4 regions of the Colwellia sp. MT41 genome follow, and region 2 is predicted to be linked to each of the others. Evidence: predicted binding sites of a transcription regulator. Region 2 holds the regulator's gene; each other region holds the start of a gene.
The links. The regulator MetJ, encoded in region 2, represses methionine synthesis genes. The targets are predictions, from matches to a motif close to TAGACGTCTAGACGTCTA.
Positions count from the first base shown of each region.

Region 1: metK (methionine adenosyltransferase) is a predicted target of MetJ. The motif match lies at 1,631-1,648, and genes of this name have one in related genera.
Region 3: serA (phosphoglycerate dehydrogenase) is a predicted target of MetJ. The motif match lies at 1,709-1,726, and genes of this name have one in related genera.
Region 4: CMT41_RS01180 (methylenetetrahydrofolate reductase) is a predicted target of MetJ. The motif match lies at 1,468-1,485, and genes of this name have one in related genera.

Region 1 covers NZ_CP013145.1:1,172,263-1,175,480, reverse strand. Annotated here, with positions in the region: gene CMT41_RS05005 (sensor domain-containing diguanylate cyclase) at 1-131, shown strand, start outside; partial or broken gene CMT41_RS05000 (MFS transporter) at 244-498, opposite strand; gene murI (glutamate racemase) at 742-1,551, shown strand; gene metK (methionine adenosyltransferase) at 1,733-2,920, shown strand.
Region 2 covers NZ_CP013145.1:444,247-447,464, reverse strand. Annotated here, with positions in the region: gene metB (cystathionine gamma-synthase) at 66-1,232, opposite strand; gene metJ (met regulon transcriptional regulator MetJ) at 1,478-1,807, shown strand; gene CMT41_RS01920 (hypothetical protein) at 2,028-2,933, opposite strand; gene CMT41_RS01915 (ABC transporter ATP-binding protein) at 2,933-3,218, opposite strand, start outside.
Region 3 covers NZ_CP013145.1:1,394,941-1,398,158, forward strand. Annotated here, with positions in the region: gene CMT41_RS05910 (CoA-acylating methylmalonate-semialdehyde dehydrogenase) at 1-281, shown strand, start outside; gene serA (phosphoglycerate dehydrogenase) at 408-1,661, opposite strand; gene rpiA (ribose-5-phosphate isomerase RpiA) at 1,839-2,495, opposite strand; gene CMT41_RS05925 (hypothetical protein) at 2,829-3,218, opposite strand, start outside.
Region 4 covers NZ_CP013145.1:270,710-273,927, forward strand. Annotated here, with positions in the region: gene CMT41_RS19845 (sigma 54-interacting transcriptional regulator) at 1-190, opposite strand, end outside; gene CMT41_RS19850 (PAS domain S-box protein) at 144-413, opposite strand; gene CMT41_RS01180 (methylenetetrahydrofolate reductase) at 462-1,436, opposite strand; gene CMT41_RS01185 (hypothetical protein) at 1,688-1,927, shown strand; gene CMT41_RS01195 (xanthine dehydrogenase family protein molybdopterin-binding subunit) at 2,225-3,218, opposite strand, start outside.

The DNA.
Region 1 (3,218 bases), 730 kb from region 2:
CTATCAGCATAGGTATTCATGCTTTTGTTATTTCTGGGCAAACGCAATATATGCCACTGTTTGAACTGGCCGATCAAGCGCTCTATCAAGCGAAAGAGCAAGGGCGAAATAGAGCGATAACCACAGATTAACCTTACTTTAACATGCAAATTTTGTATGAAATTCTCGTTGTAGGATATTCCTTCAAAAAACCTGTTCATTCAGCTTAGCAAGTTTAACAAAATCTGGTCGAGGCATTTTATCTAAAATGCTATAAAGATACATCACTATCAGAGTTAACGCACTACCAACAAAACTCACCAAGACAGCAATAACTGCAGCACTGGAGAGAATGAGACCAACGTGTGTGGCAGATAAAGTAAATTTTTCATAAAGAATGACCGCTAGAAATGGCCAGACCATGTAATAACTACCACGGGTAATAAATGAACCAAATAACAAGATCCACATTAGTTTCGGGAATTGTTTAAAGCGCTTTACCGAGACGATATTTGACATAATAGCCATTCCATTAAATTAATTTTCAATTCAGAACTACATTAGTAAGCTTTGAGTAAAGACTACCACTGATTATATAAACAAAAAACCTTACATAATTAATTGTATTGCTTTTTTGCTGATAAAAGCAATACAATTTGCCTAGAACAAGCTAATTTATGTAGTTGAGTACAGAGCATCACTAGGCAAAAAACGTAATCAAGCAACTAATTCAAATAGCCAAGCAGTAAGAGCAAGTAATAAATGAAGCAAACAACAACTGACAACTCAGCCGCGATTGGCGTATTTGATTCGGGTGTCGGTGGACTTTCCATTGCCAAGTGTATAGCTCAGCAACTGCCCCATGAAAATATTATTTATATTGCCGATAGCCGCCATGCCCCTTATGGCGAGAAGTCGGTCGATTTTATTATCCAACGCGTTAATACCATGGCAAAATTACTCCTTGCTAAGGGCGTTAAAGCCCTAGTCATTGCCTGTAATACCGCTACCGTTAATGCCATTGAGCAACTCAGAGCACAAGTAAATATCCCTATTATTGGTGTTGAGCCCGCAATTAAACCGGCAGCAAAGCAAAGTATCAGTAAAAAAATTGCCATATTAGCGACTCAAGCGACCAGTGAAAACCAACGTTTTAAAGACTTGATTGACCGGCACCATAATGGTGCGCAAATTTTCATTCAACCCTGCCCTGGATTGGTCGAATTTATTGAGCAAGGCCAGCAGCACAGTCCCGCCTGTAATGCCTTATTAAGACAATATATTGAGCCCTTAGTTAAGCAAGGTATTGATACCCTAGTTTTGGGTTGTACCCACTACCCTTTTATACAACAACAAATAAGCGTTATTGCCGGTCAGCAAGTTAACATTATTGAAACTGCCGCTCCTGTTACCCAGCAGTTAATGAAGAAATTGGCTGAAAATAATTTAACTGCCGGTAAAACACAGCAAGGGCAGACTCAATTTTTTAGCTCACTGGCGACTAAAGAGCAAGAACAAATATTCAGCCAACTATGGCAAGCACCATTGACTTTACAGCCATTGAAGGAATAAAAATTACCCGAATAAGGGTTTACCTATAAGCAAAAAAAACAGAATAATTAACAGTGGGCAATAATATTTTAAATAATTTTAGCCGTTTAGCCGTCTAGGCGTAAAAAAAGCTAGATAGTTGTTTTCAACAGGTGTAGAATCGCCGCATTATTTTGTATAACTCAAATTTTTCTGAGGACTTATGTCTAGACACCTTTTTACTTCCGAGTCTGTTTCTGAAGGCCATCCTGATAAAATTGCCGATCAAATCTCTGATGCGGTTTTAGATGCCATTATTGCCAAAGATAAATATGCCCGTGTGGCGTGTGAGACTATGGTAAAAACCGGTGTTGCTATTATATCGGGTGAAGTATCGACTAATGCTTGGGTTGATTTAGAAAAAATAACCCGTAATGTCATTAGTGAAATAGGCTATACCTCGTCAGATGTTGGTTTTGATGGCGCAACCTGTGGCATCATGAATTTGATTGGTCAGCAATCACCTGAAATAGCGCAAGGTGTTGATCGTAGTAAGCCAGAAGATCAAGGTGCTGGTGACCAAGGTTTAATGTTTGGTTATGCAACCAATGAAACCTCAACCTTAATGCCTGCGCCCATATACTATGCACATCGTTTAGTTGAGCGCCAAGCTGAAGCACGTAAATCGGGTATTTTACCTTGGTTACGTCCAGACGCTAAATCTCAAGTGACGTTTATCTACGAAGATAATAAACCAATCGCTATTGATACCGTGGTACTTTCTACCCAGCATAATCCTGACATTAAGCAAGAAGATTTAGTAAGTGCGGTTATGGAAAATATCATCAAGCACGTATTACCTGCTGAGTTACTTACACCTGAAACCAAATACCATATCAATCCAACAGGTCGTTTTGTTATTGGCGGCCCAGTAGGTGATTGTGGTTTAACCGGTCGTAAGATTATTGTTGATACTTATGGCGGCATGGCACGTCACGGTGGTGGCGCTTTCTCAGGTAAAGATCCATCAAAAGTTGATCGCAGTGCTGCTTATGCAGGTCGTTATGTCGCTAAAAACATTGTTGCCGCTGGCATTGCCGAACGCTGTGAGATTCAAATTTCTTATGCTATTGGTGTTGCCGAGCCGACATCTATTTCAATCGATACTTTTGGTACCGGTAAAATATCTGAAGAAAAATTGGTCGAGCTAGTCCGTGAGCACTTTGACTTACGTCCATACGGCATTACTAAGATGTTAGATTTATTGCATCCTATGTATCAGCAAACGGCGGCATACGGTCACTTTGGTCGTGAACCCTATGAAATGACTGTCGGTGATGATACGTTCACCGCCTTTAGCTGGGAAAAAACCGATAAAGCGGACGATTTACGCAAAGCTGCGGGTTTATAACGTCAGTTAGCTCCAAGATACTATTTTCTGCGAGTGAGTAAATAGAAATTATGTATTGTGCTGACCCCTAGACATCCTGTCTCCGTTAGCTACTGTACATAAAAAAGCCGGTATACCTTTAGGTGTAGCGGCTTTTTTGTTTATGTTTTAGTCATAAAGACTAGCTAGCAGCACCTAATTTTTACCTAAGCCCAGCTTTAAATAACACCTTAGTACCTTTAGCACCCAGCGATTGGCAATATTTACTTGGTAGTCATTGCCAATCGCTGGTGTGCCGGCAAAAATATCAAGTAAACTT
Region 2 (3,218 bases):
ATGGTTAGGTTAGTTGTTATTTCAACGAGAATATCATCAATACTTTCGTGCCCAACAAGTTGTAGTTACTGTTGGCTTTGCGCTAAACCATGAGCTAAGTCAGCTATTATATCATCAATATCTTCAATACCAACAGATATGCGCACTAAAGATTGAGTAATCCCCGCCGCTAACTGATCAACTATCGCCATACCCGCATGGGTCATGGTTGATGGGTGACTTATTAAACTCTCAACACCACCTAAAGATTGCGCTAAAGTGAACAATTCTAGGTTATCGAATAACTTTTTCACCGCTTCGACGCCACCTTTCACTTCAAAACTTAACATAGCACCAAAGCCAGATTGCTGTTTTTTCGCGATATCATGACCAGGGTGGTCAGGGAAACCAGGGAAATATACCGCATCAATGGCATCATGATTTTTTAGGAAGTCAGCCACCTGTAAAGCATTTTCTTGATGTTGCTTCATTCTTACTGGTAAAGTTTTTAAGCCACGTAATGCTAAGAAGCTATCAAAGGCACTGCCGGTAATACCAATACAGTTTGCCCACCATGCTAGCTTTTCACCTAGCTCGGCCGTTTTGGTGACTAAAACACCGCCAACAACATCACTATGACCATTTATGTATTTAGTGGTTGAGTGAAAAACGATATCAGCGCCCAAGGTTAAAGGCTGTTGCAGTGCGGGGGATAAGAAAGTGTTGTCAACTGCCACTAAAGCACCCACCCCGTGGCATGCTTTAGTTACTTCGGCAATATCCACTAAGCGTAATAGCGGATTACTTGGGCTTTCAAGTAATACTAATTTAGGTTTCTGGGCTAAGGCATTAGCCAGTGCTTGTTGATCATTTTGGTCAACAACGATGAGTTTGAACAAGCCACGTTTAGCTAAGTGGGTAAATAATCTAAAACTGCCACCATAACAATCATGTGGAATAACGACAGTATCACCCGTTGATAACAGCTGACAAATCAAATGCACTGCTGCCATGCCGGTACTGGTAACTATGCCAACACTGCCTTGCTCTAATTTTGCAATCGTTTCAGCAAAATTAGCTCGGGTTGGGTTACCAGTGCGAGAATAATCAAATTGACGTTTATCATTAAAACCTTTTAATGAATACGTACTGGATAAATGGATAGGAGCGACCACAGCACCATGGTGCTGATCAGTATTGATACCGGCTCTTACTGCCGAAGTAGTAATATTACTTGTTTTAGCCATCGACATTATGTTTCTCCATTAATTAAGTAAGCATGCAAACACAGTTTCTATCTCGCCGGCTTTACCGATAATTTAGCCGATATATAGCACATTTACGTTTAGATGTTTGGACGTCTATAACTCTAAACATTTTAATTAATTGGGTCAAGTAATTTTGGACATCTAAACTTCTACTTGACTGGTTTATTTCAACAGGTAAAATCTACCCTAATAGAATTTCGAATAAGTTATAACAAGACAGAGGAATATCCATGGCTCAGTGGAATGAAGAGTACATAAATCCCTATGCCGAACACGGTAAAAAAAGCGAACAAGTAAAGAAAATTACCGTTTCGATTCCTTTGCGCGTGCTTAAAGTATTGACGGATGAACGCACTAGGCGTCAAGTAAATAACCTTCGCCATGCCACTAATAGTGAATTGTTATGTGAAGCGTTTTTACATGCCTTTACTGGCCAGCCCTTACCTGACGATGAGGATTTAGCAAAGGATAATAATGAAATGTTGCCTGCCAGTGTCAGGCGTTTACTCGAAGCAAAAGGTATTACTGACTTTAGCGCATATAAAATCGAAGAGGAATAACTATTTTTTTTAAAATAGCGGCTAAAAAAGCTACTGGTTAAGTGCCTTTTTATGGCCTGCTTTATTAGCCATATTCTGCATAAGCTAAGCTGTTAGCAAAATCTAATGATAAAAAAGCGATATTTACTGAGTAAATATCGCTTTTTTATTTGTTTATTATTCGCTTATTAAGCGTTTATAATTTGTTTATTAATAACCAAGCTAGGATAATTCCGCTACTTTAACTTTCTTGCTTATTCACTCTAAACCAATAAGTTGCAAATAATAAGCCTGCGGATACCAATACCGTGCGGTAATCAATTTGTGCTATCAATAATTTTAGTGCTACCAAGCGAGACTGCTCTTGCGCTACCGACATATCAACATGGTGGTCTGGCGTTATAGAGAAGTAATCCATCAAGAAATGCCCAAAGAATGGTTGCGATAGATGTAAATAATTCACCACAATGGCTTCAATCACTAATAGCGCAACAATAGGTAATACTGCCCATAAAAATGGTGCTTTATTAGCATAAATAGATGCCAGCATTAACCAGCTATATAACGGCAGTAACCAAATAGCTATAGGCACAAGTGTTAACCAAATATAGCCGACACTACTCAATATATTAGCGCTAGCCAACATGCCCCATAAAGAGATATCAAAACCTATTGATAAGATGATACAAGCCACAACGGCAAATACTAGCATAAGTACCATGAGTAAGGTCGCCGCAGCGAAAAAGATCACCGGAATAACAATAGCACCTGTTAACAGTTTACTGGCAATGGTCATCTCATCAGAAACGGGTAACGAACGCCAAAACATTACCGATTGGTCGCGCCGTTCATCAAATAAGCAGGTAACAAAGTAATAAACTTGCACAATAAAACCAATGACAATAAAAGGACTAAACAAGGCAATGGCCGAAACAAAGAAGAACTCACCTAAACGATCGGATTGTTGAAATTGCGTTATATGCTCAAGCTCTACTAGTACCGCTTGCATATCAATGCCATTTAAAATCAAACTAAGTAACGGAATAAAAATAAAGACGCCGGCTAAGGTGACTGGCACCCAAGTCAACATACCATTATATTCCCATAACTCTTTTTTAATTGAGGCTTTCATTATTGAAACATTCATTAGCAAGTTTCCTTATTCATTACACCAACAAAAACATCAGCCAAACTAGGTACACTAACCTTGCCTAAGCCCTGTAAAGTAGCTTTATCTTGATTATCAAATAACATGGTAGTCAGCCCCATCATGCTATTTTTAAATAACGGTTTTAGCTTATCTGCTTGTGGGACTTGCTCGTTGCTTACCGATACCAGATTAAACCGCTGTCTTATCTCATCGGTGCTCTGGGCAAGTACAATCTTGCCTTTTTGTATAAAAGCAACGTCCGTTAAGATATGTTCAATTTCT
Region 3 (3,218 bases), 950 kb from region 2:
CTAATGGTAATGGCACCTCATTATTTACTTCTTCAGGTTGGGCCGCTCGAAAATTTGAAAATGAAGTTGATGTTGGTCAAGTCGGTATAAATGTTCCTATTCCTGTACCAGTGGCCTTCTTTAGCTTTACCGGCTCTCGTGGCTCAAAACTAGGGGATTTAGGACCTAATGGTAAGCAAGTGGTAAGTTTTTGGACCTACACTAAATCCGTAACGGCTCGCTGGTTTGAACCTGATCATCAAGACGGTTCAACCATTCATACCACCATTAGTATGAAGTAACAGCGGATTATTTAAGTTATCTCAGTAAAAATAAAAAGGGTCACTACAGTATAGTGACCCTTTTCTTATCGGTTAAGCGCTTTGTTTACCGAGCGAAATTCAAGTACCACTCTGCATGAAGTCGTTTTAATGCAGAATTCTGGCGCGAATAGTACCTTCAATTTGTTTTAATTCTTTCAATGCTTGCTCACTGTCTTGAGAGTCAATATCGATAACAACATAACCAATTTTGTCATCAGTTTGTAAGTATTGCGCGGCAATATTAATATTGTGCTCAGCAAAAGCATTGTTGATTTTAGTTAATACACCGGGTTGGTTATGGTGAATATGCAATAAGCGACTAGTGCTTGTTAGGCCCGGAATAGTGTGATCGGGTAAGGATACTTCCGGGAAGTTAACCGCAGATAAACTTGAGCCATTATCTGAATACTTAGTCAGCTTGGTTGCCACTTCTAAGCCAATATTTGCTTGTGCTTCTTTGGTGCTACCACCAATATGTGGCGTTAAAATAACATTATCAAAACCGCGTAAAGGTGAGAAAAACTCATCATCATTACTTTTTGGCTCAACAGGGAATACATCTATAGCAGCCCCTGCTATTTTTTTACACTCTAACGCTTGTGCTAAGGCGTTAATATCAACCACAGTACCACGAGAAGCATTGATAAATATTGCGCCATTTTTCATTGCTGAAAACTGGGCTTGAGCAATCATATTGTGAGTTTGTGCTGTTTCTGGTACATGTAAACTCACCACGTCGGCTTCAGCAAGTAATGACTCTAATGTTGGCGATTGGCGGGCATTACCGAGTGGTAATTTAGTTTCGATATCATAAAAGTGTACTCTCATGCCTAACGTTTCCGCCAAAATGCCTAATTGCATGCCAATATGACCGTAACCAATAATACCTAGTACTTTACCACGTGCTTCCACCGAGCCTACCGCCGATTTAAACCATTCACCGCGATGTGCTTTAGCACTTTTTTCAGGGATACCACGAAGTAATAATAGTGCTTCACCCAGCACTAACTCAGCCACAGAACGTGTATTGGAAAAGGGGGCATTAAAAACAGGTATGCCAAGATTTTGTGCTGCTTTTAAATCAACTTGGTTGGTGCCAATACAAAAACAACCAATGGCAACTAACTTATTGGCGTGGCTAAGTACTTTATCCGTTAATTGAGTGCGTGAGCGGATGCCGATAAAATGAACATCAGCAATTTTTTCAATTAACTCACTTTCTGACAGTGAGGTTTTTAACGATTCAATATTTGAATAGCCTTTTAACTTTAACTCTTCAATAGAGCTTGGGTGCAAGCCTTCAAGTAATAAAATCTTAATTTTGTCTTTTGCTAATGAATTTTTGTTGGCAATGGTCATAAACTGGTTTCGCTTATCCTGAGTTAAAAGATCAATACATATTTGTTTAGATGGCTAGATATCTAAAATAGAAGTTTAACATATCATATAGTGTATAGACTCTAAAGAACTTATTAAGCATATTTAAGAATAAATATGCTTAATAGTGAATATTCTACTTAAAAGGGGCGGGGGTAATTATTGGATTACTTTAATACCATCACTGCAGCCTAGCACGAGTATGTCAGCGCCACGAAGGGCAAACAAGCCATTAGTTACCACACCGACAATAGCATTAATCTGCATTTCTAGTGCTTTTGGATCAAGAATTGTGAGGTTGTGAACATCAATAATAACGTTGCCATTGTCCGTGACTACTCCTTGACGATAATCTGGGTCACCGCCTAGCTTAACCAATTCGCGGGCAACATAGCTACGCGCCATAGGGATAACTTCAACCGGTAAAGGGAAGTTACCCAAAACCTTTACTTGTTTTGACTCATCGGCAATACAAATAAATTTTTTGGCTACCGCAGCAACGATTTTTTCACGGGTTAATGCGGCGCCGCCACCCTTAATCATTGCCATATGGTTAGTGATTTCATCAGCACCATCAACATAGACATCTAAGACACCAACACTGTTTAAATCAAATACTTCAATACCGTGCGCTTCTAAGCGTTTAGTTGACTCTTGCGAGCTTGAAACCGCACCGGTGATTTTGTCTTTCATGGTCGCCAAGCCATCAATAAAAAAGTTAACGGTTGAACCCGTACCAACGCCGACGATAGTATTGTTTTCAATGAATTCCAATGCCTTGATGGCGGCTGCTTTTTTCATTTCATCTTGAGTCATGTTATATGCCTTATTAGCAAACTCTTGCTGTTAAAGTGAGCTTTACCAGCCCTTGGAGGATTTTTAAAATAGTAATTATAACATTAAATAATCTGATAGTTATAGCAAGCTAAAGTCTTTTTGTGCTAAGTGATTTAGCCATAATGCTTATGGCATTAGTACGGTTAGTTGGTGGTAACTTTAGCTAGGGGGAGGGACTTTGGTGAGTGATTTTGCGCCTGTTCGGTTGCTATATTGGTAAATAAAGGGCTGTTGAGTAAGTGCCGCTTATCCATAGTTCAGGGTACTTCGCTATTTCTGGCCGTTAATATTTAACTTTACTATGTGCGCTGCCTATTGGGGCATGGCACTAATGACTACGGCATTGATATCTGGCTCGATAAGCTGAGCATAATGAGAAATGACTCGATCTTGGTCATCACTGGCATTTTTTTTACCTTTAATGTCAGTACCGACGAAAGTACTATCCGGCAGATAACTTGCCTGCCGCTTGGCAAAGGCTAACATCATACGTTGATCTTCAGGCATAGGCCTGTTGAGTAAAGCAAACATTAATTGATGATCTGAAGACGCTGCTTTTTTTATTGAACCCTTATGATGGCTGGTAAAGTCACTGCGGCTAAAATTATTAGCAAAATAGTGATTCATCATCGGACTTGAATTTACTTGTGCGCTATTACTACAGCCAGTAACAAGCAGATATAGAAAAAGATAGCAGCCTAT
Region 4 (3,218 bases), 170 kb from region 2:
TGAGCATAGCTCGAAATGGTTTACTGTTACCCTCTAAGCCCGAGCCACTCGAGCTTTCATTAATTTCATCTTGCAGCTTCTCGGTAAGATCTTTTACTTTTTTCAATGCCGCTCTGAGATTGTCATCCGCTAGCTTTTGTTGGCTAACATCTCGAAAAACAGCTACCGTCTTTACGCCAAAATACTTCATTGGTAATTTTACGCTCAATACCGTCATGCATAGTTTGGGAAATATGGCATTCTTCTTTAGGGTAGTGCTCACCATTGGCATGACTATGGTGATGATATTCATGAATGTTCTTACCGAGTAACTCTGCTGATTGCCAACCGGTCATTTTCTCAGCGGCGGGGTTAACAAACAAGGCTATCGCTGAAGCGCTTAAGGACAATGAATAGCTTAAATAACTCATCATAACGATGAGTTATTTTGGAAAAATAGCGGGGTGTTATATATTTATTATTTATTTATTTAAAGCCGCCAATTCTTTTTTCGCTAAAAAATTGTCCATTTTTGAACGTAATAACTTATATAACAAAATTGAGCCGTCTATTTCTTCTTTACGATTAGTTAAGCTCTCAATATTTAAACCTAAAGGTAAGTCATAAGGGATGACGGCATCTAAAATTTGCTGCAAGCTATTGACACAAATACGAATTGATTCATACAAAGGGTTTTTGGCATTAAGAATACGTAAACTGGTCGCCTCGGGAACATTGACGCCTAACCAGTCAATAAATTCTAAGGTCTTTTCACTACCACAGGGGGAGAATGTTAAGATCAAGCGTTGTGGTTTTAAGCCTTGTTTTTGGCATTCAATGGCATAACGGGTAAGCAAGTCTATGGTTGCTTGTGGGTTGTATATGGCTTGAGAAATAAAGAAACTACAGCCTTGTTGGTGTTTGGAAATTAAGCGCTGATGTTCATCTTTCTTATTAGCATGGCGCTCAGCAATAGTAACACCACCAATGAAAAAATCATGGGGGTTATCGACTAACGTTTGATATGCACTAGCCAAAGATAAGGAAACTTTATTATCCTTTGATGGGCTACCTACCAGCACTACATCTCTGACGCCATATTTCTGCCACGCCTCGTTTGCCCATTCATTAAAGTCATCACTATTGGATTGAGTCACGCTTTTATAAGTAATGACTGGACGATTAGATTTTTTATTCAATATAGAAGAATAAAGCCTAGTGTCATGGGTTGATTTGAATGGGAAAGGTCTGGGTTTACTAATACGCGAATTTTCATCTTGAATGTCATAAACAATCAGGCCATCAAAGTCGATATCACTAACACGTTCAAGTAGCTTATCGGCAATTTCAGCCACTTTATCAAGTGGGGTATCACTTTTGGGCGGTGTGGTGCCGATAAAGTAGACACCGCGATTAATATCATTATATCTGGCTTGTAGCTCTGAGTGCGTAGTCAAAATATTTCTTCTTTATTTATTTTTGGGTGTTTGGGCGTTTAGATGGCTATATGTTCGGGCAAATAGCCGCTTTTGTCAACCATTGAGTGTCTTATAAAGTGAATTTTATGCATTTTTATTATTTGGGCGGTTTTCTTTGGGCAGAAAAAAGCGAGTGCTGTATCGCGCACTCGCTGTTACTTACTTAATAACCTTGGCTCAGCTAGGCCAAGGTTATTAATGAAACCCTGTATGAATACCACTCAGGTGGTATGGTACTAGCGGGTGAGCCAAGCGATATTTTTTGGCAATGGCGTGGCCTTATTGATAGTAAAGATCGTAATGAAAAAGATAAAAAATCGCGCCAGTTAAGCGTGACTATGGCGCAGCGTAGCGATGTTTTAATAAAGTTAATCCCTGAAAAAAAAGGTTACTCTTTTACAGAGCTGGTTGCCGGGGCAGTCGTTTTTTTAGCAAGGCGAAGCATGAAATGCCTTTACAACAACCCATAGCTATTAATGCCTGGTTGCAAGTATTGGCGGTATTGTTATTGGCGAGCGGGATTATGGGCTTTGTTTTAGAGCGTAAGTTATTCAAGTTAAGTAATACTAATTTCATTAAATTATTGCCCACTTGTGCTGGTTTAAACACTCCAAGGCGGCGTTGCTCTCAATCCCAATAGCCCGCCTTGCCCTGATTTATTTTCCCTACACACAACAAGATCACAAACTTAATGAAAATGGTATAAGTAATTATTTAATTGATAAAATAAATGGCGCTAACAGCATTTGTGTTAACGCGATTTTTTCCTAAACGCTAAAGACTTTATTCACCGGTAAATCCCTAATGCGCACTTTACTGGCATGATAAATAGCGTTAGTAATGCTCGGCGCTATCGGTGGCACACCAGGCTCACCAATACCACCCGGCGGTGCGTCAGATTCAACAATATGCACATGCATTTCCGGTACTTGGCCAATACGTGCTACCGGGTAATCATGAAAATTACTTTGCTCAACACGGCCGTCTTTTACTGAGATCTCATTCATCAAAGCAATGGATAAACCAAATACCATGGCGCCTTCCATTTGCGCTTTCACCCTATCAGGGGTAATGACAATGCCACAATCTACCGCGGTATGCATTTCAAGTACGGTGACTTTATTGTTAACAACTGAAACTTTCGTTGCTGCGGCCACAAAAGAGCCAAAGCTACGTAAAAAGCTGATGCCCCAACCTTGGTTTTCCGGTAGTGCTTGTTCAACCTTGGCCTTATCACTAACTAAGTTGATTAGGTCTTTCATCCGCTTGGTATCAATTGGATGAGCAGTTAAGTCTAAATCATAATTAGCGTAGTTGAAGCCATTTTTATTAGGGTCGACATGGCGATCGATACCGAGTAAATTTAGCCACATCTGCCTAGTGGATAACTTTGCTTTTACCGCGAGTTCATCGACAAAAGAGCCCAGTGCAAAGCCGTTATTAATACAGGCGACTGAGCGAACCCAACCCGGTCTGACAAAAGAGTCGACCGCATGTTTTTCGATGCTTAAATTGTTCAAGGCAAAGGGAATATCACCAAAGCCAAGGGCCAGTTGGCTATCACTGGGAACTTTAGCTTCGGCATTCCATAACCAGCCAATAGGTGGGTAGGCATTACGACTTATCCAATGATCAGCACTGCCATTAGTGGTTAGTTCCGCTTTGCAGTAATTGGCTGAGATTGAATGATAATAGCCATGTTGAATATCATCTTCACGACTCCAAATTACTTTTACCGGCCGTTTACTGGCCTTCGCTAAT